One region of the Weizmannia sp. FSL W8-0676 genome, then DNA from elsewhere that is predicted to be linked to it. Evidence: a T-box and tRNA genes for the amino acid it is inferred to sense, from the RefSeq annotation. Region 1 holds a T-box; the other holds one or more tRNA genes.
What was found. The T-box of region 1 lies ahead of leuS (leucine--tRNA ligase). A T-box ahead of a tRNA ligase gene usually reads a tRNA of that ligase, here a tRNA-Leu.
Positions count from the first base shown of each region.

Region 2: it has a tRNA-Leu gene. The T-box ahead of leuS (leucine--tRNA ligase) is inferred to sense a tRNA for this amino acid. The anticodon was not compared.

Region 1 covers NZ_CP151954.1:2,170,660-2,185,600, forward strand. The annotation lists gene pepV (dipeptidase PepV) at 1-569, opposite strand, end outside; gene NST20_RS10695 (ISLre2 family transposase) at 946-2,361, opposite strand; gene NST20_RS10700 (DeoR family transcriptional regulator) at 3,029-3,250, shown strand; gene NST20_RS10705 (polysaccharide biosynthesis protein) at 3,745-5,370, opposite strand; gene NST20_RS10710 (sporulation protein Cse60) at 5,599-5,784, opposite strand; gene NST20_RS10715 (hypothetical protein) at 6,141-6,341, opposite strand; gene leuS (leucine--tRNA ligase) at 6,933-9,347, opposite strand; T-box leader at 9,417-9,623, opposite strand; gene NST20_RS10725 (MFS transporter) at 9,678-10,865, opposite strand; gene NST20_RS10730 (YtzC family protein) at 11,196-11,471, opposite strand; gene NST20_RS10735 (class I SAM-dependent methyltransferase) at 11,852-12,424, shown strand; gene NST20_RS10740 (tetraprenyl-beta-curcumene synthase family protein) at 12,579-13,673, opposite strand; gene NST20_RS10745 (alpha/beta hydrolase) at 13,684-14,490, opposite strand; gene NST20_RS10750 (gamma carbonic anhydrase family protein) at 14,649-14,941, shown strand, end outside.
Region 2 covers NZ_CP151954.1:68,214-83,154, reverse strand. The annotation lists gene pdxT (pyridoxal 5'-phosphate synthase glutaminase subunit PdxT) at 1-85, opposite strand, end outside; gene pdxS (pyridoxal 5'-phosphate synthase lyase subunit PdxS) at 97-978, opposite strand; gene NST20_RS00400 (serine hydrolase) at 1,123-2,442, opposite strand; gene guaB (IMP dehydrogenase) at 2,646-4,112, opposite strand; gene NST20_RS00390 (YaaC family protein) at 4,235-5,161, shown strand; rRNA gene rrf (5S ribosomal RNA) at 5,419-5,534, opposite strand; rRNA gene NST20_RS00380 (23S ribosomal RNA) at 5,734-8,665, opposite strand; rRNA gene NST20_RS00375 (16S ribosomal RNA) at 8,985-10,538, opposite strand; tRNA gene NST20_RS00370 (tRNA-Ala) at 10,658-10,733, opposite strand; tRNA gene NST20_RS00365 (tRNA-Pro) at 10,743-10,819, opposite strand; tRNA gene NST20_RS00360 (tRNA-Arg) at 10,824-10,900, opposite strand; tRNA gene NST20_RS00355 (tRNA-Leu) at 10,911-10,999, opposite strand; tRNA gene NST20_RS00350 (tRNA-Gly) at 11,012-11,086, opposite strand; tRNA gene NST20_RS00345 (tRNA-Lys) at 11,160-11,232, opposite strand; tRNA gene NST20_RS00340 (tRNA-Val) at 11,240-11,315, opposite strand; rRNA gene rrf (5S ribosomal RNA) at 11,324-11,439, opposite strand; rRNA gene NST20_RS00330 (23S ribosomal RNA) at 11,811-14,742, opposite strand.

The DNA of each region.
Region 1 (14,941 bases):
GCAATCCCTTTTTCCGCATAAATGATCGGGAAGTCGGCATCCGGCGAAAACCCGATGGCCGGCATTTCCTCGTTTGCAAAATAGGCGTCCATGCATCTCCAGTTGCTTTCTTCATCTGTCCCGACAATGAGGCGCACCCTTTTTTCAAGTGGCACCCCGAGTTCTTTTACAATTTTCATGCCGTAATAAGCCGCCATTGTCGGGCCTTTGTCGTCGCTTGAGCCGCGCGCATAAATTTTCCCGTCTTTGACTGTGCCGCTGTACGGGTCAACTGTCCAGCCGTCCCCCTCCGGCACTACATCGACATGCCCGAGGATCCCGAGAATGTCTTCTCCTTCCCCCATTTCAAGGTGGCCGGCGAGATTTTGCACATTTTTCGTTTTGAACCCGTCTTTTTCACCGAGATCGAGCATATATTGGAGCGCCTCCCTGACGCCTTGCCCGAGTGGTGCTTCTTCCGTTGCATTCGCTTCATCGAGAACGCTCCTGATCTGCAAAATCCCTTTCAGATCGCGGATCAAATCCTCTTTCCTTTTTAATACTTCTTCCATCCAGTGGATATCGGCCATTTTTGTCGCTCCTTTATGTTGTCATTCGTTCTTTATTTTACTTCTTTTTCCATTGATTACAAAATGAATTGATATCTTTGTATGTGTCAAGTTTTTCTCGACAAGGTTTAAATATCGGGTATTCCAAGACACTCTTTTTGTACACTTTCGGCTACCGTGCTTTACTTGCTCGGTGTAATTTTCGGAAAAGATGTAATATTTCCGTATAAAGATGGATAACGGGGATGTTGAGGCGCGCGAAATTCACTCGCTTTCCGCGGGCGGCCGGCGAGCCTCCTCGCTCGTACCTCGCTGCGGGGTCTCTCCTGGCTCGCTTTTCCCGCAGGAGTCTCGTAAATTTCGCGCGCCTCAACGATCAGTCCCCACTGAGCCAAGCTTAAAACGAAAGCTCTAATATTTTGCTTAAATGTCCCATTGCCGATGAACTGCTTGAATGCAGGGCAACTGATCCGTGCTTTACGCCCACTGACGGGCGTACAGGCTGCTTGAGTAGTTGAGACATCCTGATTAATTGTTTCAAGTTCCGTTGCTTTCTCTCGCTTCTTGAACGGTGTTTCAGATAGACTTCTCTCAATGTCCCATTGAGTATGCCTTGTTTGATTTTCACCATGGCTTCTGCGCCAAGTTCACTCCAATGCATGCCCCTTTTTTTCATCCTGAAGGAGATATGCCTTTGATTCGATTCCATCGCTCCTAGGCCTCTCGCACCTTCCGGCACGTTTTTCACCCTGTCTCTCCAGTCAAAAATGCGGTCCCAGTTTTTCAAGATATACGAACGGAATTCCTTGATTTTCTTGAGAGCCTTTTTATCCGTCAAGGTGCTTTCGTGCGTATCCAAATATAACGTGAATTGGTCCAGGTCATGCGTTCTAATCGCTTTTCTAATTTGCTCTTTGATCTCGCTCTTTCCGCCCCCGAATGTCCTTACGATGGCTTGTGCAACGTGGTAGGTATCCAGCTGGTTGAGCACCGGAAATTCCGACTGTGAGAATGCTGTTTGAAACCGTTCAGCTGTATACCCTGCACCTCCATCGCTGTTTGTAATGACATGCGCTTTTTCAAGAGAGTAGGTGTTGGCAGCTTTGGCTTGCACTTCATCCCAAAATGTCTGGATGGCTTCCGTTGTCATGATGACTGTGGGCTGACGCAGGGAGACCCTTTTACCATTGGTTTGCCATCCCTCATAGAGAATGGCGTGGTGGACTTCCATACTCTGTTTCTTTTTTAGTCCCCGAACGAATACACCATCTGCTTCAGAAAACAGGTAGTCTACCTTCTTCCCCTCAGGCAGGGAAACAGCTATTTCTAGCTCTTCTACAAGTGCCTTATCGGCTTCCGCCTGAGTTTTCCCTACGTGTTTTACCATGTTCCCTACAGTTGTGTGACTAAGACTCACTGCTGTCCACTCTTTTAAAATATCAGCTACTTCCCGATAGGTGTTCTCACTTGCCAACTCTGCCACCTTTAATTCCACTAACGGGCTGTATCGTTGGTGTGGTACCAGCCCTAACCATTCATCCAGAGGATAATGGGAATTTCCTCTCTTGTCATGCATTAATGAGCGTTTAAAGGTCACACTTCCAAATAGAAACTGAATGTTTCTGTTATCACTCCGGCAGTACTCCCAGCCATCCTCCAGCTTTTTCTGCTTAATTGTTTTATCTAACGTCTCAAATATTTCCCCAACCCATTGCGTAAAGGCATTCTGAATCAGAATTTTAACTTGTTCTTCAAATTCAATAAGACTTTTTGTATCCTTTAATAATCTAGCAATTATTGATATAATATCCATAGGAAGACCTCTTTCTAAATGTATTCGCCCACAAGCGTACATTTAAATGATAGAGCGTCTTCCCATTTTTTTCCACTCATCTGCCCTTCGAGTAAAATTTTACACATACGATATCTTTTGCGGGCGGGGGATGAAAGACAAAACTTTGGCCGGCAAACGGCATTTTGTCCTTCATAACCGCGATGAAAGACAGAACGTGGTGCCTGGACTGCCGAAACGTCCTTCATTGGCGTGGTAAAATCAAAATACCAGCCAATCCGACCTGTCCGATTGGAACGGGCGCCCAATTAGACAAAATTGCCAGTCACTACACACCAATTGTTCCATTAGCACGCCTAATCAGAAAAGCAAACAGCAAAATGTCTTTCATCGGGCTGGCAAAGGCCATACCTTTAGCGGGATTACAGCAACCCAGGGAAAAGGGTGGTAAAAAGAAAACGCTATCATTAGTGGTTATAAACTTAGCAGGCACAACATATGGTGTAAACAAGAGCTGATATATTTGTCAATTCAGGCAAAAAGATGTACAATATAATTGACTGACATCTTAGAAAAAATTTTAGAAAAAGGAGTTGTCCGAACGGCACGCATATTCCTGTAAGCTAAACACATGTTGTAAAGCTGTTTGTCGTCTTTGTCTTTGGAAAAAAGATGAGGGAGTGGTATTTTGAAACCATCAACAGACCGTATGCTTACTCGTATTAAGTCGATTTATGTGTTTATTAAAGAGAAAGGGACTGTGACAACCCAGGAACTGGTAGATGAGTTCGGCATCACTCCTCGCACCATTCAAAGAGATTTGAATGTGCTGGCATACAACGACTTGGTCAAAAGCACACACAGGGGGATTTGGACAACAACCAGCAAAAAAGTTAAGATGTCATCTTAGAGAAAGAAACAAATTGTTTTTTTGGAAAGCGGCAGCGGAGACATGCAGTGCCGCTTTTGGCATGTTTAAGAGCCTTTTATCCCCGCCATTTTCTTTTACCACAACGCCATCTCACAAGTTAAATGCGCCTCACCCTTATATCCGTTTTGCCTTCCCTGCACCAACTTTTTACCCTAATATGAAATCCTGCCTCCATCTATTAAACCCTGACACCGGGCACCTATCCGCTAAAGTGGGATTCAGCTTTTACTCCCGCTTGAAAACCCGCCTCCACGCATTGAACCCTGACACCGGAAACCTATCCGCTAAAGAGGGGGCAGCTTTTTACGCCCGTTTGTAGCCCACGGCTAAACGGTTGAACAACCGAAAACGCCAGGAAGTCCAGCTTTTTACCGCAGCTTGCAATCCCGCTGTCACGATAAAACAGCCAGATACACAACTTTATCCCGCGTCTTGCCCGTAAGCCAGCTTCCTGCCGCACACACCCCGTTTCCTTACCGCATATGCAACCTGGCCTTCACGCGTTGAATCCTTACGCCGAACAGCTTGTCCGCAAGTTTCGATTTCAGGCCAAGGTAGGCATAAACAACCGCACCGGCCGCGGCGCAAATCGTGACAATCAGCAATGCCTGCCACCTTGAAGAAGGCGAAAGCACAAGCGTGAGCCCTTTATATACGGCACCGGTCACCGCCAGCATGACGGCATTAAAAATCAGAATCAAGATCGTGCGCCGGATCACTGTCCGATACGGATAGGCTGCGAAAAGTTTGATCACAATAAAGTTGATCAGAATCGACGCTGTATAACCGATTGCCGTGGCGTAGACTGCGCCGAGGATCCCAAACATTTTGATCAGCGGGATATTCAGGCTTAATTTTAACAAAAGCCCGACGAGCAAGCTTAAAATCGTCCAGCGCTGCTCATTGATCCCCTGCATGATCGCCGCCGTCACGGAATAAAGCGAGAACAAAATAGCAACCGGCGCATAATGCATCAGCACGCTGACCGAGACGGCGTTATCCGTATTATAAAAAATCGCAAAAATAGGCTTGGCCAAAAGCGACATCCCAAGCGCAGCCGGCACCGTAATAAAAAGCAGCACCTGCAATGTCTGGTCAACAGATCGGACGAGCATATCGCGCTCCCTTTTTGCGAAAGCTTCCGTAATCATCGGAACAAGCGTCATGGAAAAGGCGGTCGCAAGGGAGACCGGAATGATGACAAGCTTGTGCGACTGGAAATTCAACATCCCGAGCTGCGTCTGCCACATTTTCCCGAGCCCGACCGCTTCCATACCGCGCTTCACTGTCAGCTGGTCAACCATTTGGTAAAGCGAATTGGCGATCCCGACAAATACAAACGGCAAAGCAGAAAGGATGATTTCTTTATACAGCGTGGGGATCGAAACATGCATTGTGCCTTTGTCCTGTTCAAGCAGCCGGTCAAGATGCGGTTTTCGTTTGAACCAGTACCAAATGAGCACAAACAGGCTCGCCATCCCGCCGACAAAAGCCGCAAATGTTGCCGCGCTGATGGCGGACACGATGCTGCCGTGAAGGATATGCAAAATCACGTAAGCACCGATCAGCATAAATAAAATCCGGACAACCTGCTCCACAACCTGGGAAACAGCAGAAGGCCCCATTGACTGGTGCCCCTGGAAAAAACCACGAATCAGGCTCATCACCGGAATAATGATCAGCGCAAAACTGACCGCCCGGATCACCACCGTCACATCGGCTTTTGAGAAAACCTGCGCTTCCTGCTTGCCGGCCATCGCCAAATCCGTAAAATACGGGGCAAAAACATACATCACAAGAAAGCCGGCAATACCGGTCACAATCATTAAATACATGCTCGACCTGAACAGCTTCCGGCTGACCGCATATTCTTCCAGCGCATTGTATTTTGCCACATATTTTGCGACAGCAAGCGGGACGCCTGCCGTGGAAATGCTGATAAAAATATTGTAAGGGACATATCCGAACTGATAGAGTGCCTCCGGTCCCGATCCGCCGATGATCGCATCAAACGGAATCACATAGAATACCCCGAGAATTTTCGAGATGATCGTCCCAAATGTTAAAATAAACGTGCCGCGCAATAATTTTGAAGACATAAAATCCCTTCCCGCCCGAAATGATCTTCCGGCCGCCCCTGATGCGGACGGGCCTTTTTTCACACACTATAATGTAGTGTACCGCGAACATACCCGCTTGACAATTTTTTTATGAAGAATTTTTTTCGCGGACAGGCGGCGGGATGGATGGCAGTTGGGGCTGCAGCTGCCATGGATCATATTTTACAATCGTCTGGACGAAAAAAATCCGGGCTGGGCAACCCCGCTTTATTTATGGTATAAAATCATCGCCGAAAAACAGTAAATCTGGTCGTCGTCCTCCGGCTCCACCATGGCGGCAATATTATATTTGACATCAATGAGCTGGTCTTCGCTGATTTTTTCCAAAAACGTATTCATGCTCTCCTCAAGGTCTTTCTCATGTTCACAATCAAAAAGTTTAACCTGTACCATTGTGGCCCCTCCCTGTTTTATTTATTTCTATTATCTCCAATTTCAGAACATTTTAATCAGGCGCTTCGATTTTTAAAATCCACTTGGCATAAGTATAAAATACCGGGAAAAGGAAGCAATAGGCAACCAGTGAATGGAGAATGTCCCACCCTTCCAAGTAATGAAATACCCCGAACCGAACGGAAATGGATTCCATCAATAATGTGAATCCAATCCAAACAAGCAAATAAAACAGCACGATGCGCACAGAGCGAAGCCGCGCCCGGAATAAACTCTGTACCGTAATAAACAAATAGCCGTACAAAGTAAAAACCGGAATATAAATAATAAAGTCGAATAGTTCGATATCTTTGGAATCAAATGTATTGTATAAGTTTTAAAGGATACATCCCGCTAAGCACTTCATCCGCAAAGCAGGCCATTGCTGTAAAAAACAGCCCGGTCGCAAGCCCTGCTTTCCATGAAACGGCTTTTGGAAGAAGATACAGTGCCAGCATCAAACCTGCCAAAGCAACAAGGGTAAAGATTTCATTCTCGTCAAATTTTTTCGGAAGCATGCCGGCGCACCTCCTTTTTCCTGTCCAACCATCTATAGAGCGCATCGCCCACGTGTACCACCGCAAGATCAGTGAAGAAGAAAGCAAGGGCATACCGCCATGACCATTCGTAGGTATACAGAATTTGTAAAAAATCGAGGATGGCGACATAACCCGTAAAAACAAGGAAAAAACATACAGCGGCCAGGGTTTTCCGGCCGGACGTCCGTGATATGTGAAATACGTGCAAATACAGCAAAAACAAAAGGGGCACCTGAAACAGAACAAGCAACCTGGAAATATAGAACATCGGTGTATGGTGATCATGAACAAAGTGCAGGTTCATTTCCAATATCCTTAAAAAATTGATTGTCCAGTAATATAACCATAAGTAAAGCAGCAATGATTTCATTTTTTCTGCCTGAAACAGCGCGCGGGATAAATATGCCAGTCCCGCCCCTGCCAAAAGTGAAAATAAAAGAACCATCTTTTTTCCCCTTTTTTGTGGTTGATAGTCCTAGTTTGCTATTTCACAAACAAATTATGAATTTCACGCATAAAAAATGGGGCTTACGGCCATTTCACCGTAAAGCCCCGTTTTCCGGAAATCCATTAGTTTGCCACAATGTTGACAAGTTTGCCCGGCACGGCAATGATCTTGCGAATCGTTTTTCCTTCCGTAAACTCTTTGATTTTTTCATCCGCAAGCGCGAGTTTTTCCATGTCATCGCGGCTCATGTTGCGGTCGATCTTCACTTTGTTACGGACTTTGCCGTTCACCTGGAGGACAATTTCCACTTCATTGTCGACGAGTTTTGAAGCATCAAAAGAAGGCCATGCTTCATATGTGATCGTGCCGCTGTGGCCGAGTTTTTCCCACAGTTCTTCGGCAATATGCGGGCAAAACGGCGACAGCAGCTTGACGAAGCCTTCCACATACGTTTTCGGTATGACTTCCGCTTTATAGGCATCGTTGATAAACACCATTAATTGCGAAATGGCCGTGTTAAAATGAAGGGCATCGATATCTTCCGTCACTTTTTTGACCGTCAGATGATACGTTTTTTCAAGTGCCGGATTGGCCTTGTCCTGGATTTTTTCTGACAGGCTGCCGTCTTCATTCACAAACAGGCGCCAGATCCTGTCAAGGAAGCGGCGGGAACCGTCAAGGCCGTTTGTCGACCATGGAATCGAAGCATCCAAAGGGCCCATGAACATTTCGTACAGCCTGAGCGTATCTGCCCCATGCGACTCAAGAATGTCATCCGGATTGACGACATTGCCGCGCGATTTGCTCATCTTTTCATGGTTCTCGCCAAGGATCATGCCCTGGTTGAACAATCTTTGGAATGGCTCTTTCGTCGGCACAACGCCGATATCGTACAAAAATTTATGCCAGAAGCGGGCATACAGCAAGTGAAGCACCGCATGCTCAGCCCCGCCGATGTAAAGGTCAACCGGCAGCCATTTTTTCAGTTTTTCCGGATCGGCAATCGCTTTGCGGTTTTTCGGATCGATGAAACGGAGGAAGTACCAGCAGCTTCCTGCCCATTGCGGCATCGTGTTTGTTTCGCGCCGGCCTTTTTTCCCTGTTTCCGGATCCACAACATTGACCCATTCTTCAGCATTTGCAAGCGGTGATTCGCCTGTTCCGCTCGGTTTGATTTCCCTCATTTTCGGAAGTATGAGCGGCAGCTCTTCTTCCGGCACGGCAGTTATGGTCCCGTCTTCCCAGTGGATGACCGGGATCGGCTCGCCCCAGTAACGCTGGCGGCTGAACAGCCAGTCACGCAGGCGGTATGTCACTTTTTTCTGCCCAATCCCTTTTTCTTCAAGCCATTCGATCATGCGTTTAATGGCTGCCTGCTTGCCCAGCCCGTTTAAAAACCCGGAATGGACGTGTTCGCCGTCGCCGGTATAGGCTTCTTTTTCAACATTGCCGCCTGCGACGACTTCTTTTATCGGCAAATTGAATTTGCGGGCAAATTCATAGTCGCGTTCGTCATGGGCCGGCACCGCCATGATTGCGCCTGTCCCGTAGCTCATTAATACATAATCGGCAATCCAGATTGGCATTTTTTCGCCGTTGGCAGGGTTCACGGCATACGCCCCTGTAAATACGCCGGTTTTTTCTTTCGCAAGGTCGGTCCGTTCGAGGTCGCTTTTTGACTGCACCTGGGCAATGTAAGCCTGGACCGCTTCGGCCTGCTCTTTCGTTTTAATTTTATTCACAAGCGGGTGTTCCGGCGCAAGCACGGCGTAGGTCGCCCCGAACAGCGTATCCGGGCGGGTCGTGAAGACGGTGAACGTTTCATTTGTGCCTTCAACCTGGAATGTCACTTCCGCCCCTTCCGAACGGCCGATCCAGTTGCGCTGCATATCCTTAATGCTTTCCGGCCAGTCCAGTTCCTCGAGGTCTTCAAGAAGGCGGTCCGCGTAGGCGGTAATTTTCAGCATCCACTGGCGCATCGGTTTGCGGATGACCGGATGCCCGCCGCGTTCGCTCTTGCCGTCAATGACTTCTTCGTTTGCAAGCACGGTTCCGAGCGCAGGGCACCAGTTGACCGGCACTTCATCAATATAAGCAAGCCCGTTTTTCCACAGCTGCAGAAAAATCCACTGCGTCCATTTATAATATTCCGGATCAGATGTGTTGATTTCCCTGTCCCAATCATAGGAAAACCCGAGCGCTTTGATCTGGCGGCGGAATGTATGGATATTTTGAATCGTGAAAACAGACGGATCATTGCCGGTATCAATCGCATACTGCTCAGCCGGAAGCCCGAATGCATCCCAGCCCATCGGATGGAGCACATTATACCCTTGCATCCGTTTCGCCCGCGAGATGATGTCGGTCGCCGTATATCCTTCCGGGTGCCCGACATGGAGGCCCGCCCCCGACGGGTACGGAAACATATCCAGGCAGTAAAATTTTGGTTTATTTTCGTCTTCACCGGCACGGAACGTTTGATGTTCTTCCCAGTAATGCTGCCATTTCTTTTCGATTTTCCGGTGGTCAAAACTCATGACAGACTCCTCCTTTTTTATGTATCGACATTGACAACAAAGCAACACAAAAAACCTCCCATCCCACGAAAAAGGGACGAGAGGGTTCTCCCGCGGTACCACCCAAATTAGTGCAAGCACTCACTTTAAGTCCTTAACGCGGAATACGGCAAATACTAAAACGGGTTCATATTTGCAACTCAAAGGCGAGTTCACGGGGTTCTCTGATTGGCTTGCACCTCCCGCCAATTCTCTTGTTTCAGTGCCGCCGTTACTGCTCCTTGTCAACGTTCTTCTATCGTTTATTCAATTTATAACCTATTTTACAGAAATTCATTCCCGGTTTCAACATTATTTTCCTGCCACCTCAGAATGCGGTTTTTTTGCGAGCGGGCGGTCATACAACAAGGCCAGTAAAAGGGAAACGGCGAGAAAGAAAATGAGCAATCCGAACAATGCCTTCATGCCGAATGCATCTGCGACAAACCCGCCTACAACAGGGCCAATCATTCTGCCGCATGTTGCGACACTGTTAATGATGCCCTGGTAAAACCCTTCCCGCCCTTTCGGCGAAAGCGTATTGGCAACTGCGGGAACAGCCGGCCAGACAAGCATTTCCCCGACCGTTAAAATGCCCATTGCCACTGCAAAACCGGGAAAATGCCCGGCAAAAGCAACGACAGCGAATGACAGCATAAAAATGGCCGTCCCAGCAACAATTTGCTGTTTGACTTCCGGCAAGAACCGCTTTAAAAACGGCAAAAGGAGCGGCTGGCCGAGCACGATGATCGCGCCGTTCAATGTCCAAAGAAAGCTGTACTTGTTCAGCGATATATGAAGCGTCTGCGTATAAGTGGAAATCGTAGCCGTCCATTGCGTGTACGCCGTCCATGCCAGGAAATAAGCAAAGCATAATATGATGAGGGATGCCACTTGCGCCCTTCCTGCACTTTTGGCAGAAACAGCGGCTGCTCCCGCATACCCAGCATGTTTTTCGGCAATATTCCGGTAGCCGAAGATGGCAATCGCCATAAAAACGAGAAAAAGTGCAAGATTCGCTGCAAAAATAAGGTCAATGGAATAAGAGGCAATCACACCTCCCAGCGCGGCACCGAGTGCAACCCCGATGTTGTTGGCGACATAGATGGCATTGAACGCTTTTCTCCCTCCGCCTTTCCAAGCCGCGCCCGCCATTGCAAGGATCGCCGGGCCGATCATGCCGGAACCGAGCCCGATTGCGCCGAGGAAAAATACATAATCCGGCCAAGCGTGGTTCCATGTCAAGCCGGCAAGCGCAACGGCGGAAATCAGGCCGCCAAGCAGCACGGAACGATAACCCCCGATTTTATCATGCAAATAGCCGCCCAAAAGACTGCCGATGACGCTTGTAAAATGATTCAGCATGAGCACGAGCCCGGCGATAAACAGCGATTTGCCGAGATGATCGTGAATATAGATTGAATTTAACGGCCACAAAAAAGAAGCGCCAGTCATATTGACAGCCATGCCAATGACGAGCAGCCACACAGTTTTTGGCAAAAAGAATGCCCCCCTGCTAATGAATCGGTCAAAGGAAATTGTAGGGGTTTTTCCCGGCAGTTACAAGCATTCTTGCAAAATATAAATATTATGGCAATTCCCGCCCTCTGTTTGCGCCGCCATTTGCATGGAAAGCGGGATAAGGCCCGTGCCTTATCCCGCTTTCATGAATCCGGCCGGCTTTACTTGCTGTTTTTCCCAAGTTGCCGTGCCGAAACCGTTCCCATATTCCCGTTGTTCACGCCAGATTTTTCGCAGGAGTATCTTGCCTGGCTTTTCTGTTTTGCTTATCGGCAATTTTGCTCCCGCAAGCTTCGTTTTTGCCGGCAATTACATGGTCGGTTCATGTTCCTGCAAAATCATCTCGTTTTGCAGCTGCTGAATCACAAGGCGCATACGGTGGAGGCGCTCGCGCTGCTGGGAATTGGCACTGATCGCCAGTTTGCAAAGCTCGTTATAAGCGTCTTCCAGCTCTGTTAACGGCTCCGAAAAATCATAATAGCCGTAGTTTTCCTGGCGGTTGCCTTCCGCAAATTGCTCACGTGCCGATTGAACGGCTTGCTCGCAGCGGTTGATACAATTTTCGACTGCTTCCCGTGTGGCCATCACGATTCCCCCTTTATGCTTTGAAGCGTACAAGCTTCATTTGTATGATGCCCCGTGCAGAAAAATTGTTTCCCCTGCGCATTGGGAGTTTCTTCCGGACAGCAATTCCGAATCCGCCCACCTTTGCACCTGCATCCGTTCATGGTAAAATGCAAAAGAGCGCGCTGCAGAAAGACGGTTTATTACCATTTTGGCGCGCGAGCCTGCATGTCTGAAGAATAAGAACGATTTTGCCGTGTTCATTCCGGCATTCCTGTTAGAATGGAAATTTGATGTAAAACATGATTTTTAACGTGTCACTTATGCCTTTTTACGGTAAAAAAGAAACAGGCGTTCAACTTCCGCCTGTAGACCAATCAAAAAATGGAGATGTTGCAAAGATGAATATGCTTCCTGTTCTTCCATTTGCCCATTCACTGTTGGAAAAAGCCGTGAAAGAAGGCAGTTTTGCCATTGATGCCACGGCCGGGAACGGGCATGATACCGTTTTTCTCGCCAAACGGGTTGGAAAAAGCGGAAAAGTGTTTGCTTTTGATATCCAGCCGGAAGCGGTAAAACGGACAAAGGAACGCCTGGAGAAAGAAGGCCTCGTTACGCGCGCCGAACTTTTCTGCACCGGCCATGAACATGCCGGCGAGTGCATCCCGGCATCGCTGCACGGCAAAATCAGCGGAGCGGTGTTCAATCTTGGCTACTTGCCGGGCAGCGACAAAACGGTCATTACCCGGCCGGAGTCAACAATTGCCGCACTCGGGCAGATTTTCCCCATGCTTGAAACCGGCGGGATCATCGCAGTTGTGGTTTACCACGGGCATGAAGGCGGCGCATATGAACGTGACCGGCTCCTCGATTATGTAAAACAGCTCGACCAGAAAAAGGCGCATGTGCTCCGGTATGAATTCCCTAACCAGGCAAACCATCCGCCTTTTCTCATTGCCGCCCAAAAACGGTAACAAAGCGGACGGGTACGAATCCCTTTTTTCAATCGCGTATAAACACGGCCGGCTCCTGGTTAGCAAAAAGCCCGGACGGAAAAAATGCATGTGCTCCGGTATGAATTCTGTAACCAGGCAAACCATCCGCCCTTTCCCGTTTCCATCCGCCGGCTTATTTTACAATTGTTTTTGCCAGGCTGGCCGGGATCATGTTTTTGATGGCGCGGTACATTTTTCCGTTAACATAAAAGAATAAACTGATCGAGCCGGCAAATTTGATCATTTTCCGCGACAATTTCTGAACGCTCCGCTGCTTCCTCACCTTTTCATCTGACAAATAAACAGCCAAAAGCCCCCGGTTAATCAGCTTATGGAATTTTTCATTCGGAAGCCGGGCCGTATGTTTATCCGCCTCCTGCAAGAAATGCTTCAGCCGCTTAAACAGCTCTTCTTCTCCCGGGTAATAAAAACAAAAATTCAAATCCCCGCCTTTTTTGTCTTCGTCCTGGTCGATAAAATAATCCAGCAAAATATGCAGCCCCTGAATATAAGGAAAATACCCGTCACGGATAATTTTCGCATATTCAGGGCGGAAATCATCCCGGAGCGCATAGGAAACAAGGCAGAAAATCCCGAGGGTCGAGCCGGAACAGGCGGAAAATTCATACCATTCCATATCCGGAAAATCCGCCTTGTAGTGCAAAAACCATTCCTTTAGCCGCGGCACCCGTTCCTCTACGCGCACATGTTTATGTACCTGCAGATCCGAATAATAACGGCAAAGTTCCAGCAAATAAGGCTGAATGGCTTTATATTGGGGGATGCGGCTCAACACAACCTGGCATGTCCGCACGAGTTCATGCAAATAACCGCCGTCATCCTGGTCCTGCCTGTGCCGGTAATAATTTTTCAACGGTGCGCCGACCGTAAGCGCATCAGACATGGACTCGTGCAGCGCCCGGAAATCAACCGGGTCAAGCGATGTGCTGCGGTCGCATAAATTATCAAGATAGTCGCTGATCGTCTGGTATGCGACAATAAACCGGAAAGCCGCTGTCCGCTCTTCCATTGCCAAAAGGCCGAGAATCGACCCGCCTTCGCAGTGGAACGTTTTATGCTGAATGCTGGCGAGCGCCTGTGTCTTTAATTCATCATTGGGAATCCGGCGTGCCTTTTCCCGCCAGTAATGGAGTTCATGGTGGACAGCCGGCATCACCCGGCGGTAAACTTGCGCCATTAATGAGATCGGATAGGATGGGATTGTCACAAGCGTCACCTCATTCTAATATATAGCCTAACGCGCGGAGCCGGTTTTCCACAAAATTTTTCGCATAAAGGAAAACATCTTCCCTCTCCGGTTCATTGAAAATTTCATGGTAGCATTTCGGCCATTCTTTGTATAATTTTTCGGACACGGAAGTTTGGTTAAACCAATTCACGACAGCTCCCTTGTCCACAATTTTATCACTTCCGGCCTGCATGACAAGAAACGGGACGTCCGGCAGCCGCACGGTATCCATGTGTGCCTGCCGCATGGCTGCGAGCAGCTCGCGGTACCAGCGGACAGACACTTTTGTCAGCATCAATGAATCGTTGACCGCCTGCATTTGAATATCCTTATTCCGTGTTGCCATTTGCACGGTCAGCGGGCTGTTAAAGCGGAGGCCCGGGGCAATCCGGTTTAACCCGATTGAAAGCAGGCCGAGCAGCTTTGAAGGATACTGGACAAGCCCGAGGCACGGCGAGGAAAGCATAACCCCCGCAATTTTCAGATGTTCCTTCTCAAGCAGCCGGATGACCGCCAGCCCGCCCATGCTGTGGCCGAGGAGAAAAATCGGGAGGTCGAACTGGTATGCTGCCGTCACCCACTCTTTTATCTCTGTTGTATATTCATCAAAGGAATCAATATGCCCCCTTTTTGCTCTCGACGTCATCCCATGGCCGGGAAGATCGCCCATCACGACATGATAGCCGCTTGATCTCCACATCTCAATCAGCCAGCTGTAGCGGCGGTGATGTTCCATCGCGCCATGGACCATGACGATGACTGCTTTTGGGTTTTCATCTGCTTCCCATTTCCACATGTTCCTGCCTCCTTCAAAACCTGCGAAACCATCCTGCTTTTATTTTACCCATAATCCTTCTGTTCTGAAAAACATATGCCATTTTTAACTCGATTTATTCACAATTTGTTCCCAATTCTTTAAGATAAAAGAAAAGATCAAAAATAGGAGGGTACGAAATGATCTATGCTTACAATGGAAAAACCCCTTTGATTGCGCCGACTGCTTATATCGCAGACAATGTGGCCATTACGGGGGACGTTGAAATCGGCGGCCAGTCCGGCATCTGGTTCGGGACCGTCATCCGCGGCGATGTCGCACCGGTAAAAATCGGGCAAAAAGTGAATGTCCAGGATAACTGCGTCCTGCACGAAAGCCCGCAAACGCCGCTCATACTGGAAGATGAAGTGACGGTCGGCCACCAGGTGATTTTACATAGCTGCCATGTCCGGACAAAAGCTTTGATCGGCAT
Region 2 (14,941 bases), 1.2 Mb from region 1:
CAACACCTTCCGCCCCGCAGGCTTCCACTGCACGGATATGTTCCTCCACAGCCCCCTGGAGGCCAAGTACGCCAATTTTTTTCATGCTGATTCTCCTTACCAGCCGCGCTCCTGCATTCTTGCTTCAGCCGGCAATGTTGAAATTTCTAAGCCTTTCATTGCTGTTCCAAGGTCTTTCGACAATTCGGCAATCAGTTTGTAATCTTGGTAGTGGGTCGTTGCTTCGACAATCGCTTTCGCAAATTTCGCCGGGTTTTCCGATTTGAAAATCCCCGATCCGACGAAAACGCCGTCCGCACCGAGCTGCATCATCAAAGCCGCATCCGCCGGCGTTGCAACACCGCCAGCAGCAAAGTTTACAACCGGCAGCCGGCCTTCTTTTTTAATTTGCAGCAGCACCTCGTACGGGGCACCGAGCTGTTTGGCTTCCGTCATCAGTTCATCTTCGTTCATGTTGACCACTTTCCGCACCTGCGCATTCACTTTCCGCATATGCCTGACCGCTTCAACGATATTCCCGGTTCCCGGCTCGCCTTTTGTCCTGAGCATCGAGGCGCCTTCCCCGATCCTTCGTGCCGCTTCCCCCAAATCGCGGCAGCCGCACACAAACGGCACCGTGAATTCTTTTTTATTGATGTGGAACTCATCATCGGCCGGCGTTAAAACTTCGCTTTCGTCAATATAATCGACGCCCATCGCTTCGAGCACCCGCGCTTCAACAATATGGCCGATCCTTGCTTTTGCCATTACCGGAATGCTGACGGCGTTCATTACTTCTTCCACAATGGAAGGGTCCGCCATACGGGCAACCCCTCCGGCTTTCCGGATATCGGAAGGAACGCGTTCTAATGCCATGACGGCAACAGCGCCTGCTTCTTCAGCAAGTTTTGCCTGCTCGGCATTGACCACGTCCATGATCACGCCGCCTTTCTGCATTTCCGCCATCCCGCGTTTCACTAGATCTGTTCCTGTTTTCATCTTTTGTACGCCCCTTTATAAAATTAAAAATTCTTATTATATGTATAATAATTTAAATTAACACCAAAAGCGAATGCTTGTCAAGGCACTAATTTTTCCACGTTAAAGTGAAAAACAGGACAAGGGCCCTTGTCCTGTTTTCATTTAAAATAATTTGCCGGCTGTATGATCCCAAAGTCCCCCGAAAAATCCGCCAATTCCGCGCATCATACGCACAAACCAGTTGGCTTTTTCAATATCGGTTTTGGTGACCAAAGCGGTGTGTGCTGTACCCGGGCCGTACAAATAGCCAAGTTCCTGCCCGTCTTTATGCCGGGCATACAATGTACCGACCTTTGTTCCCTTTTTCACCGGCGCTGTGATTTGTTTTGAATCAAATTTCACAACAGGGGTGTACATTTTGCCTTCCCCGTTTTTCACAGCCACTTTAAGCGGCGCCTTCGTGACAATGGAAGCCTGTTTTTCTTTGCCGGACTTCACCGTTACCGTCTTTTTCACCTGATAGCCTTTCGGGTAAAGGGTTTTTTCTGTGAAATTATTAAAAGCATAATCCATTAATTTGTTTGTGACATCAAATCGGGACTTGATGGTGCTGTTCCCGTTCGCATCCTCTGCATGAAGAACGACGGTAATGATGCGCATGCCGTTTTGCTTGGCCGTGCCTGTAAAGCAGTATCCCGCTTTGTCGGTGTTCCCGGTTTTCAACCCGTCAACGCCCTGCCGCCCGTAAACAAGGGACGGAAGCATCCAGTTCCAGTTCTGCATCGCAATTTCATCATCTGTCCCGGCCCGGAATTTCATTTTGGCCGTGCTTGTTGTTTGTAAAATCTCCGGGTAGTCGTGGATCAAATGGTAGGCGATTTTTGCAACGGATTTTGCTGAGACAAGGTTTTCTTCCGTCCTGCCTGTCCCGGCCGGCTGCATGCCTTGCAAATCCTTATTGTTCAGCCCGGTTGCGTTCACAAACTTATAATGGGTGAGGCCGAATGCTTTCGCTTGTTTGTTCATCATGTTCAGATAGTTTTTTTCCGTTCCGCCGAGCGTTTCTGCAATCGCAATCGTTGCGCCGTTTGCCGAATAAATCGCCATCGCTTGGAAAAGCTCTTTAACCGTGTACTTTTCGCCTTTTCTTAACGGCACATTTGAAAGTGCCCTGTTTTGGGAAATGCGATACGCATAATCGCTGATTGTCACTTTCTGGTTCCACGAAACCTTTTTCTCATGAATGGCTTTAAGCAGCAAGTACTCCGTCATCATTTTGCTCATGGAAGCAATGCCCAGCGCCTGTTCGGCATTTTTTTCATACAAAATCTGCCCGTTATCCGCATCCACAATGATAGCCGCTTTTGCATGAATATCCAACTGGTCCTGCGCATGGGCTTTTTTCGGCACCTGCTGCACAACCCCTGCCGATAACAGCAGCACCAGAAACGCAAATGCCATTTTTTGCAAGCTTTTTTTCACTTTCAACCCTCCATCAAGATATGTATACACTTTGCCTATTTTAACATAGTTCCGGTTGAAAAAGTAGATGCATAGAGTTTGCCGTATTTGTCAGCTTTTTCCGAAAATGCAGGGCAGCCGGTACAGGGCTGCAACTCTATTAAATGGTAGAAAAAAATGGCAGGAAAATTGCCTGCCATTTTGTTTCCCATTCAAAATCCATGTTAAGACAAAGAATAATTCGGTGCTTCTTTTGTAATCTGGATATCATGCGGATGGCTCTCCCGCAGGCCTGCCCCTGTCATGCGGATAAACTGCGCTTCTTCACGCAAGGAAATCACATCTTTCGCGCCGCAATAACCCATGCCGGACCGGAGCCCGCCAATTAATTGGTAGATGACATCCTGCAGGCTCCCTTTAAACGGCACGCGTCCCTCGATCCCTTCCGGCACCAGTTTTTTCGCGCCTTCCTGGAAGTAACGGTCCCTCGATCCGCTTTCCATTGCGCTGATTGACCCCATGCCGCGGTAGACTTTATATTGCCGTCCTTGGTAAATTTCCATTTCGCCCGGGCTTTCCGATGTCCCTGCAAGCAGGCTGCCGAGCATTACGGCATGTCCGCCGGCAGCCAGCGCCTTTACAATATCGCCTGAGAATTTAATGCCGCCGTCCGCAATAATCGCTTTCCCGTACTTTCTTGCTTCCGTCGCACAATCATAAACCGCCGTAATTTGTGGCACACCAACGCCGGCAACCACTCTTGTCGTACAGATGGAGCCCGGCCCGATGCCGACTTTTACAATATCCGCGCCAGCGTCTATCAGCGCTTTCGTACCTTCCGCCGTCGCAACGTTTCCGGCGATGATATTTAAGGAAGGGTAAGATTTGCGGATGTTTGCGACGGTTTCCAGCACCCCTTTTGAGTGGCCGTGCGCCGTATCGATGACAACCGCATCCACTCCCGCTTCAACGAGCAATTCCACCCGTTTCATTACGTCACTTGTCACGCCGACTGCCGCGCCAACAAGAAGGCGGCCCTGGTTATCTTTGGCTGCATTTGGGAACTCAATAACCTTTTCGATATCTTTAATCGTAATAAGCCCTTTTAATACGCCGTTCTCATCGACAAGCGGCAGCTTTTCAATTTTATGCCGGTGCAAAAGCTGCTCCGCCTCTTTCAGCGTCGTGCCTACAGGCGCAGTCACAAGATTCTCTTTCGTCATCACATCTGAAATCCGGGTGGAGTAATCTTCAATAAAACGCATGTCGCGGTTGGTCAAAATCCCGACCAGTTTCTGCTCGTCACGGTTATTTACGATCGGCACGCCTGAAATCCGGTATTTGCCCATTAAATGTTCCGCCGCAAACACCTGCTCATCAGGAGTTAAGAAAAACGGATTGGTGATCACGCCGTTTTCTGACCGTTTGACACGGTCCACCTGCTCCGCCTGTTGTTCAATGCTCATGTTTTTGTGGATAATCCCTAGGCCGCCCTGCCTTGCCATGGCGATCGCCATTTCCGCTTCGGTTACCGTATCCATGCCGGCGCTGATGATCGGAATGTTCAACTTCAAGGTTTCCGTCAGCGCGACACTTGTATCGACATCTTTCGGCAGCACTTCCGATTCTGCCGGAATCAGTAATACATCATCAAACGTAAGACCTTCTTTTACGAACTTCGTTTCCCACATGCAAACCCCTCCTGGATTGATAAAAATATTATTTGTAGGTTATCAATTGGACATAATACTGTCAAGGTCTCCAAAACATATAATACTATTCAGTTAATTCGGAGGGCGAAATATTGTCTTTTATGGACCAATGGGATCACTTGATTTTATTTCAATCCGCGGAATATACGCAGCGCTATTTGAAAGCCCGCTATGAGGCTTCGGATTTTAGCCAAAGCGCCGCCAAAAGCTATGAGAACTGCTATGCTTTTATGTATTATCTCGAACACGGTGAAGCTTATTACCGCCAGGCTATGCAGGCGCCCGTTTCAATTCAGCCTGTTCTGATTTTTTACGGCTTCATTCATTTATTAAAAGCCTGCCTGCTGTCATGCGACCCGCTGTATCCTGAAACCACCTCCGTCCTTGCCCACGGGGTGACATCGCGAAAAAAGAAAAAACAAAACTACCGGTTTGGCGAAGACGAGGTTAAAATTCAAAAAACCGGTTTATGCGGCCATTTTGCCCAAAAAATGTTCGGGCTCGGCCCGCTCGAAGGCAATAAATATTCCATGCAGAGCCTGCTCCGGCAAATCCCGGAACTTGAAACGGCCCTCCCCCGCCGGAAATATTTTGTGCCGGTAAAAGAAAAGAACGGGAAGTACCAGCTTCCTTTTGCGGTCCTTGATGGCTACCATATGACAGCGGACAGGTTTTCACAATATTTGTCCGAAAAACTTCAGGGCAGGCTTTTGGAAATGGAAGCGGAAGATGGCGCCTTCTCCTTTTCCGCCCGTGGCTGTCTCCCTCCGCCATTCCGTTATCATTTCTTTACAAATCAAATTTGCTTTCCGTGTAAATTACAACCGGAGAACGACCTTCCCGATATATTGGTCCATTACCTGCTTTTATATAATTTGAGCATGATTTCCCGCTACGAAACAGAATGGTGGGCAGAACTGCTTAAGAACCGGGAAACGATTGACTTTCCGGCCATCCGCCTTTTTCTCCAGACGGCAATCGAAAAAGGCCCGTTCCTCTGCCTGCAGTTTCTAAAGGGTATACGTTAAACAATTTCGCCAAACTTAAAGGGGAAACCGATTCTTACGGACAAGCGCAAAATGGAACGATTCACCGGCTATCTGTGTGTGCTTTTCGGCCGATTTCTACCATCAAGAAGACCTTGCAAGTTGAAAAATCCCTTTCCGGCTCCTCATTTGATAACTTTGAGCAAAACGGGGTGCATTCCGAAAAAAGCAGGAGCCGAGTACATTTCCCAATAAAAATATGCAAAAACCGCAGACAAATCGCCTGCGGTTTTGATTTGGCCCGGCAACGTCCTACTCTCGCAGGGGGAAACCCCCAACTACCATCGGCGCTGGAAAGCTTAACTTCCGAGTTCGGGATGTATTCGGGTGTGACCTTTCCGCCATCATCACCGGACCTGTATTTTATTTTGGGATGTGTTCCCTGAAAACCGGATGGGAGAAAAACTGTAAACGGAGAATAGCTTTGAAAATTGTCCAGCTCCGGTGCCTAGCCCCTCGAGGTCGAATCACCTGCCCGCCACGGAGCCAAAAGACGGCTCCATGCCGGTCAGAACATTCGCTTGTCGGGGCTAAACAAGGCACCTCCGCTTTTCGTGGTTAAGTCCTCGATCGATTAGTATCCGTCAGCTGCACGCGTCACCGCGCTTCCACCCCGGACCTATCAACCTGATCATCTTTCAGGGATCTTACCAGTTAAACTGTGGGAAATCTCATCTTGAGGGGGGCTTCATGCTTAGATGCTTTCAGCACTTATCCCTTCCGCACATAGCTACCCAGCGATGCCTTTGGCAAGACAACTGGTACACCAGCGGTGCGTCCATCCCGGTCCTCTCGTACTAAGGACAGCTCCTCTCAAATTTCCTGCGCCCGCGACGGATAGGGACCGAACTGTCTCACGACGTTCTGAACCCAGCTCGCGTACCGCTTTAATGGGCGAACAGCCCAACCCTTGGGACCGACTACAGCCCCAGGATGCGATGAGCCGACATCGAGGTGCCAAACCTCCCCGTCGATGTGGACTCTTGGGGGAGATCAGCCTGTTATCCCCAGGGTAGCTTTTATCCGTTGAGCGATGGCCCTTCCATGCGGAACCACCGGATCACTAAGCCCGACTTTCGTCCCTGCCCGACTTGTAAGTCTCGCAGTCAAGCTCCCTTATGCCTTTACACTCTGCGAATGATTTCCAACCATTCTGAGGGAACCTTTGGGCGCCTCCGTTACCTTTTAGGAGGCGACCGCCCCAGTCAAACTGCCTGCCTGACACTGTCTCCCACCCCGGTAAGGGGTGCGGGTTAGAATTTCAATACAGCCAGGGTAGTATCCCACCGATGCCTCCGCCGAAGCTGGCGCTCCGGTTTCCAAGGCTCCTACCTATCCTGTACAAGCTGTACCAAAATTCAATATCAGGCTGCAGTAAAGCTCCATGGGGTCTTTCCGTCCTGTCGCGGGTAACCTGCATCTTCACAGGTACTATAATTTCACCGAGTCTCTCGTTGAGACAGTGCCCAGATCGTTACACCTTTCGTGCGGGTCAGAACTTACCTGACAAGGAATTTCGCTACCTTAGGACCGTTATAGTTACGGCCGCCGTTTACTGGGGCTTCAGTTCAGAGCTTCGCCTTGCGGCTAACCCCTCTCCTTAACCTTCCAGCACCGGGCAGGTGTCAGCCCCTATACTTCGCCTTGCGGCTTCGCAGAGACCTGTGTTTTTGCTAAACAGTCGCCTGGGCCTATTCACTGCGGCTTCCCGGGGCATACACCCCAAAAAGCACCCCTTCTCCCGAAGTTACGGGGTCATTTTGCCGAGTTCCTTAACGAGAGTTCTCTCGCTCACCTTAGGATTCTCTCCTCGCCTACCTGTGTCGGTTTGCGGTACGGGCGCCTTTCACCTCACTAGAGGCTTTTCTTGGCAGTGTGGAATCAGGAACTTCGGTACTTTAATTTCCCTCGCCATCACAGCTCCGCCTTGGCGCGAAGGATTTGCCTCCGCACCGGCCTAACTGCTTGGACGCGATCAACCAGTGTCGCGCTTGCCCTATCCTCCTGCGTCCCCCCATCGTTCAAACGGTGAAGAGGCGGTACAGGAATATCAACCTGTTGTCCATCGCCTACGCCTTTCGGCCTCGGCTTAGGCCCCGACTAACCCTGAGCGGACGAGCCTTCCTCAGGAAACCTTAGGCATTCGGTGGAAGGGATTCTCACCCTTCTTTCGCTACTCATACCGGCATTCTCACTTCTAAGCGCTCCACCGGTCCTTCCGGTCCGGCTTCAACGCCCTTAGAACGCTCTCCTACCACGGACACCAAACGGTGTCCATCCGCAGCTTCGGTGATACGTTTAGCCCCGGTACATTTTCGGCGCAGCGTCACTCGACCAGTGAGCTATTACGCACTCTTTGAATGATGGCTGCTTCTAAGCCAACATCCTGGTTGTCTAAGCAACGCCACATCCTTTTCCACTTAACGTATACTTTGGGACCTTAGCTGGCGGTCTGGGCTGTTTCCCTTTCGACCATGGATCTTATCACTCACAGTCTGACTCCCAAGCATAAGTTTTTGGCATTCGGAGTTTGTCTGAATTCGGTAACCCGATGAGGGCCCCTCGTCCAAACAGTGCTCTACCTCCAAAACTCTCCGCTTGAGGCTAGCCCTAAAGCTATTTCGGAGAGAACCAGCTATCTCCAAGTTCGATTGGAATTTCTCCGCTACCCACACCTCATCCCCGCACTTTTCAACGTGCGTGGGTTCGGGCCTCCAGCAAGTGTTACCTTGCCTTCACCCTGGACATGGGTAGATCACCTGGTTTCGGGTCTGCGGCCTCATACTCTTTCGCCCTGTTCAGACTCGCTTTCGCTGCGGCTCCGCTTCTTCAGCTTAACCTTGCATGAGACCGTAACTCGCCGGTTCATTCTACAAAAGGCACGCCATCACCCGTTAACGGGCTCTGACTACTTGTAGGCACACGGTTTCAGGATCTCTTTCACTCCCCTCCCGGGGTGCTTTTCACCTTTCCCTCACGGTACTGGTTCACTATCGGTCACTAGGGAGTATTTAGCCTTGGGAGATGGTCCTCCCGGATTCCGGCGGGATTCCTCGTGTCCCGCCGTACTCAGGATCCACTCGGGAGAGAACGAAGTTTCAGTTACAGGGCTTTTACCTTCTCCGGCAGGCCTTTCCAGGCCGCTTCACTTACCCCGTTCTTTTGTAACTCCCATATGAGTGTCCTACAACCCCGGAAGGCAAGCCTTCCGGTTTGGGCTGTTTCCTGTTCGCTCGCCGCTACTTGGGAAATCGCAATTGCTTTCTCTTCCTCCGGGTACTGAGATGTTTCAGTTCCCCGGGTGTGCCCTTCCTGCCCTATGGATTCAGGCAGGAATCCTGTCCGATTAAAGACAGGGGGTTTCCCCATTCGGAAATCTCCGGATCAAAGCTTACGTACAGCTCCCCGGAGCATATCGGTGTTTGTACCGTCCTTCATCGGCTCCTAGTGCCAAGGCATCCGCCGTGCGCCCTTTCTAACTTAACCATAAAAGGTTTAAATCCAAAAATAAGCGATTCTCGGTTTACTTGGTTTATTTCTCCTATCCGGTTTTCAAAGAACACATACTGAAGGATTGGACCTTCAAAACTGAACAAAACGAAAACGCCAAACTTAATTTCGGAAAACCGAAGGTTTTCCTTTTATGTCTAGCTCCGGGCGCTATCGGCTAGCGTATTTCTACGTCTTCTCCCTACGATAAGCGGGCATCGATTCGCCTTTAAGGCTCATCGTGTTTCCTTTATCTCAGTCGAAGACTTCGAAATCCGTACGCCGATGAACGAGCGCCCTACGCTTTTCCCCTTAGAAAGGAGGTGATCCAGCCGCACCTTCCGATACGGCTACCTTGTTACGACTTCACCCCAATCATCTGTCCCACCTTCGGCGGCTGGCTCCGTAAAGGTTACCTCACCGACTTCGGGTGTTACAAACTCTCGTGGTGTGACGGGCGGTGTGTACAAGGCCCGGGAACGTATTCACCGCGGCATGCTGATCCGCGATTACTAGCGATTCCGGCTTCATGCAGGCGGGTTGCAGCCTGCAATCCGAACTGGGAATGGTTTTCTGGGATTGGCTTAACCTCGCGGTCTCGCAGCCCTTTGTACCATCCATTGTAGCACGTGTGTAGCCCAGGTCATAAGGGGCATGATGATTTGACGTCATCCCCACCTTCCTCCGGTTTGTCACCGGCAGTCACCTTAGAGTGCCCAACTCAATGCTGGCAACTAAGGTCAAGGGTTGCGCTCGTTGCGGGACTTAACCCAACATCTCACGACACGAGCTGACGACAACCATGCACCACCTGTCACTCTGTCCCCCGAAGGGGAAGGCCCTGTCTCCAGGGAGGTCAGAGGATGTCAAGACCTGGTAAGGTTCTTCGCGTTGCTTCGAATTAAACCACATGCTCCACCGCTTGTGCGGGCCCCCGTCAATTCCTTTGAGTTTCAGCCTTGCGGCCGTACTCCCCAGGCGGAGTGCTTAATGCGTTAGCTGCAGCACTAAAGGGCGGAAACCCTCTAACACTTAGCACTCATCGTTTACGGCGTGGACTACCAGGGTATCTAATCCTGTTTGCTCCCCACGCTTTCGCGCCTCAGCGTCAGTTACAGACCAGAGAGCCGCCTTCGCCACTGGTGTTCCTCCACATCTCTACGCATTTCACCGCTACACGTGGAATTCCACTCTCCTCTTCTGCACTCAAGCCTCCCAGTTTCCAATGACCGCTTGCGGTTGAGCCGCAAGATTTCACATCAGACTTAAGAAGCCGCCTGCGCGCGCTTTACGCCCAATAATTCCGGACAACGCTTGCCACCTACGTATTACCGCGGCTGCTGGCACGTAGTTAGCCGTGGCTTTCTGGCCGGGTACCGTCAAGGCGCCGCCCTGTTCGAACGGCACTTGTTCTTCCCCGGCAACAGAGTTTTACGACCCGAAGGCCTTCTTCACTCACGCGGCGTTGCTCCGTCAGACTTTCGTCCATTGCGGAAGATTCCCTACTGCTGCCTCCCGTAGGAGTTTGGGCCGTGTCTCAGTCCCAATGTGGCCGATCACCCTCTCAGGTCGGCTACGCATCGTTGCCTTGGTGGGCTGTTACCCCGCCAACTAGCTAATGCGCCGCGGGCCCATCTGTAAGTGGCAGCCGAAGCCGCCTTTCCTTTTTCCTCCATGCGGAGGAAAAAACTATCCGGTATTAGCCCCGGTTTCCCGGCGTTATCCCAGTCTTACAGGCAGGTTGCCCACGTGTTACTCACCCGTCCGCCGCTAACCTTTTAAAAGCAAGCTTTTAAAAGGTCCGCACGACTTGCATGTATTAGGCACGCCGCCAGCGTTCGTCCTGAGCCAGGATCAAACTCTCAGTAAAGATGTTTGATAAAAGCTCAAAAAGAATTTGACGTTTCGTTTTGTCCAGTTTTCAAGGAACAATCTCAAACAGCAACTTTTAAATTATAGCACCTATTTATTTAAAAGTCAATGCTTCTTTGGTGGAGCCTAGCGGGATCGAACCGCTGACCTCCTGCGTGCAAAGCAGGCGCTCTCCCAGCTGAGCTAAGGCCCCGAATTTGAATGGTCGGGAAGACAGGATTCGAACCTGCGACCCCATGGTCCCAAACCATGTGCTCTACCAAGCTGAGCTACTTCCCGTATATGGCGCGCCCAAGAGGAGTCGAACCCCTAACCTTTTGATCCGTAGTCAAACGCTCTATCCAATTGAGCTATGGGCGCATACATTGAATGGTGCCGAGGACCGGAGTCGAACCGGTACGGTAGTCACCTACCGCAGGATTTTAAGTCCTGTGCGTCTGCCAATTCCGCCACCCCGGCAAGAGAAAAAAATGGAGCGGAAGACGGGATTCGAACCCGCGACCCCCACCTTGGCAAGGTGATGTTCTACCACTGAACTACTTCCGCAAAAGATGCAGATAACAAAGAATTTCAGGGCGGCTTTGAACAGGCTGAAACTCTTATCTCCTGCTAAATATGATGAGCCATGCAGGATTCGAACCTGCGACCCTCTGATTAAAAGTCAGATGCTCTACCAACTGAGCTAATGGCTCATATTTATGGTGGAGGATGACGGGATCGAACCGCCGACCCTCTGCTTGTAAGGCAGACGCTCTCCCAGCTGAGCTAATCCTCCGTATTATGGCCCGGCAACGTCCTACTCTCGCAGGGGGAAACCCCCAACTACCATCGGCGCTGGAAAGCTTAACTTCCGAGTTCGGGATGTGTTCGGGTGTGACCTTTCCGCCATCATCACCGGACCTGTATTTTATTTTGGGATGTGTTCCCTGAAAACCGGATGGGAGAAAAAACTGTAAACGGAGAATAGCTTTGGTTTCTAACTTTGAAAATTGTCTAGCTCCAGCGCCTATCGGCTAGCGTATTTCTGCGCTTTCTCCCTATGATAAGCGGGCATCGACTCGCCTTTAAGGGCTCGTCGTGTTTCCTTTATCTCAGTCGAAAGCTCCGAAATCCGTACGCCGATGGGCAAGGCGCTTCCGCTTTTCTATTGTCCAGCTTCGGTGCCTAGCCCCTCGAGGTCGAATCACCTGCCCGCCACGGAGCCAAAAGACGGCTCCATGCCGGTCAGAACATTCGCTTGTCGGGGCTAAACAAGGCACCTCCGCTTTTCGTGGTTAAGTCCTCGATCGATTAGTATCCGTCAGCTGCACGCGTCACCGCGCTTCCACCCCGGACCTATCAACCTGATCATCTTTCAGGGATCTTACCAGTTAAACTGTGGGAAATCTCATCTTGAGGGGGGCTTCATGCTTAGATGCTTTCAGCACTTATCCCTTCCGCACATAGCTACCCAGCGATGCCTTTGGCAAGACAACTGGTACACCAGCGGTGCGTCCATCCCGGTCCTCTCGTACTAAGGACAGCTCCTCTCAAATTTCCTGCGCCCGCGACGGATAGGGACCGAACTGTCTCACGACGTTCTGAACCCAGCTCGCGTACCGCTTTAATGGGCGAACAGCCCAACCCTTGGGACCGACTACAGCCCCAGGATGCGATGAGCCGACATCGAGGTGCCAAACCTCCCCGTCGATGTGGACTCTTGGGGGAGATCAGCCTGTTATCCCCAGGGTAGCTTTTATCCGTTGAGCGATGGCCCTTCCATGCGGAACCACCGGATCACTAAGCCCGACTTTCGTCCCTGCCCGACTTGTAAGTCTCGCAGTCAAGCTCCCTTATGCCTTTACACTCTGCGAATGATTTCCAACCATTCTGAGGGAACCTTTGGGCGCCTCCGTTACCTTTTAGGAGGCGACCGCCCCAGTCAAACTGCCTGCCTGACACTGTCTCCCACCCCGGTAAGGGGTGCGGGTTAGAATTTCAATACAGCCAGGGTAGTATCCCACCGATGCCTCCGCCGAAGCTGGCGCTCCGGTTTCCAAGGCTCCTACCTATCCTGTACAAGCTGTACCAAAATTCAATATCAGGCTGCAGTAAAGCTCCATGGGGTCTTTCCGTCCTGTCGCGGGTAACCTGCATCTTCACAGGTACTATAATTTCACCGAGTCTCTCGTTGAGACAGTGCCCAGATCGTTACACCTTTCGTGCGGGTCAGAACTTACCTGACAAGGAATTTCGCTACCTTAGGACCGTTATAGTTACGGCCGCCGTTTACTGGGGCTTCAGTTCAGAGCTTCGCCTTGCGGCTAACCCCTCTCCTTAACCTTCCAGCACCGGGCAGGTGTCAGCCCCTATACTTCGCCTTGCGGCTTCGCAGAGACCTGTGTTTTTGCTAAACAGTCGCCTGGGCCTATTCACTGCGGCTTCCCGGGGCATACACCCCAAAAAGCACCCCTTCTCCCGAAGTTACGGGGTCATTTTGCCGAGTTCCTTAACGAGAGTTCTCTCGCTCACCTTAGGATTCTCTCCTCGCCTACCTGTGTCGGTTTGCGGTACGGGCGCCTTTCACCTCACTAGAGGCTTTTCTTGGCAGTGTGGAATCAGGAACTTCGGTACTTTAATTTCCCTCGCCATCACAGCTCCGCCTTGGCGCGAAGGATTTGCCTCCGCACCGGCCTAACTGCTTGGACGCGATCAACCAGTGTCGCGCTTGCCCTATCCTCCTGCGTCCCCCCATCGTTCAAACGGTGAAGAGGCGGTACAGGAATATCAACCTGTTGTCCATCGCCTACGCCTTTCGGCCTCGGCTTAGGCCCCGACTAACCCTGAGCGGACGAGCCTTCCTCAGGAAACCTTAGGCATTCGGTGGAAGGGATTCTCACCCTTCTTTCGCTACTCATACCGGCATTCTCACTTCTAAGCGCTCCACCGGTCCTTCCGGTCCGGCTTCAACGCCCTTAGAACGCTCTCCTACCACGGACACCAAACGGTGTCCATCCGCAGCTTCGGTGATACGTTTAGCCCCGGTACATTTTCGGCGCAGCGTCACTCGACCAGTGAGCTATTACGCACTCTTTGAATGATGGCTGCTTCTAAGCCAACATCCTGGTTGTCTAAGCAACGCCACATCCTTTTCCACTTAACGTATACTTTGGGACCTTAGCTGGCGGTCTGGGCTGTTTCCCTTTCGACCATGGATCTTATCACTCACAGTCTGACTCCCAAGCATAAGTTTTTGGCATTCGGAGTTTGTCTGAATTCGGTAACCCGATGAGGGCCCCTCGTCCAAACAGTGCTCTACCTCCAAAACTCTCCGCTTGAGGCTAGCCCTAAAGCTATTTCGGAGAGAACCAGCTATCTCCAAGTTCGATTGGAATTTCTCCGCTACCCACACCTCATCCCCGCACTTTTCAACGTGCGTGGGTTCGGGCCTCCAGCAAGTGTTACCTTGCCTTCACCCTGGACATGGGTAGATCACCTGGTTTCGGGTCTGCGGCCTCATACTCTTTCGCCCTGTTCAGACTCGCTTTCGCTGCGGCTCCGCTTCTTCAGCTTAACCTTGCATGAGACCGTAACTCGCCGGTTCATTCTACAAAAGGCACGCCATCACCCGTTAACGGGCTCTGACTACTTGTAGGCACACGGTTTCAGGATCTCTTTCACTCCCCTCCCGGGGTGCTTTTCACCTTTCCCTCACGGTACTGGTTCACTATCGGTCACTAGGGAGTATTTAGCCTTGGGAGATGGTCCTCCCGGATTCCGGCGGGATTCCTCGTGTCCCGCCGTACTCAGGATCCACTCGGGAGAGAACGAAGTTTCAGTTACAGGGCTTTTACCTTCTCCGGCAGGCCTTTCCAGGCCGCTTCACTTACCCCGTTCTTTTGTAACTCCCATATGAGTGTCCTACAACCCCGGAAGGCAAGCCTTCCGGTTTGGGCTGTTTCCTGTTCGCTCGCCGCTACTTGGGAAATCGCAATTGCTTTCTCTTCCTCCGGGTACTGAGATGTTTCAGTTCCCCGGGTGTGCCCTTCCTGCCCTATGGATTCAGGCAGGAATCCTGTCCGATTAAAGACAGGGGGTTTCCCCATTCGGAAATCTCCGGATCAAAGCTTACGTACAGCTCCCCGGAGCATATCGGTGTTTGTACCGTCCTTCATCGGCTCCTAGTGCCAAGGCATCCGCCGTGCGCCCTTTCTAACTTAACCATAAAAGGTTTAAATCCAAAAATAAGCGATTCTCGGTTTACTTGGTTTATTTCTCCTATCCGGTTTTCAAAGAACACATACTGAAGGATTGGACCTTCAAAACTGAACAAAACGAAAACGCCAAACTTAATTTCGGAAAACCGAAGGTTTTCCTTTTATGTCTAGCTCCGGGCGCTATCGGCTAGCGTATTTCTACGTC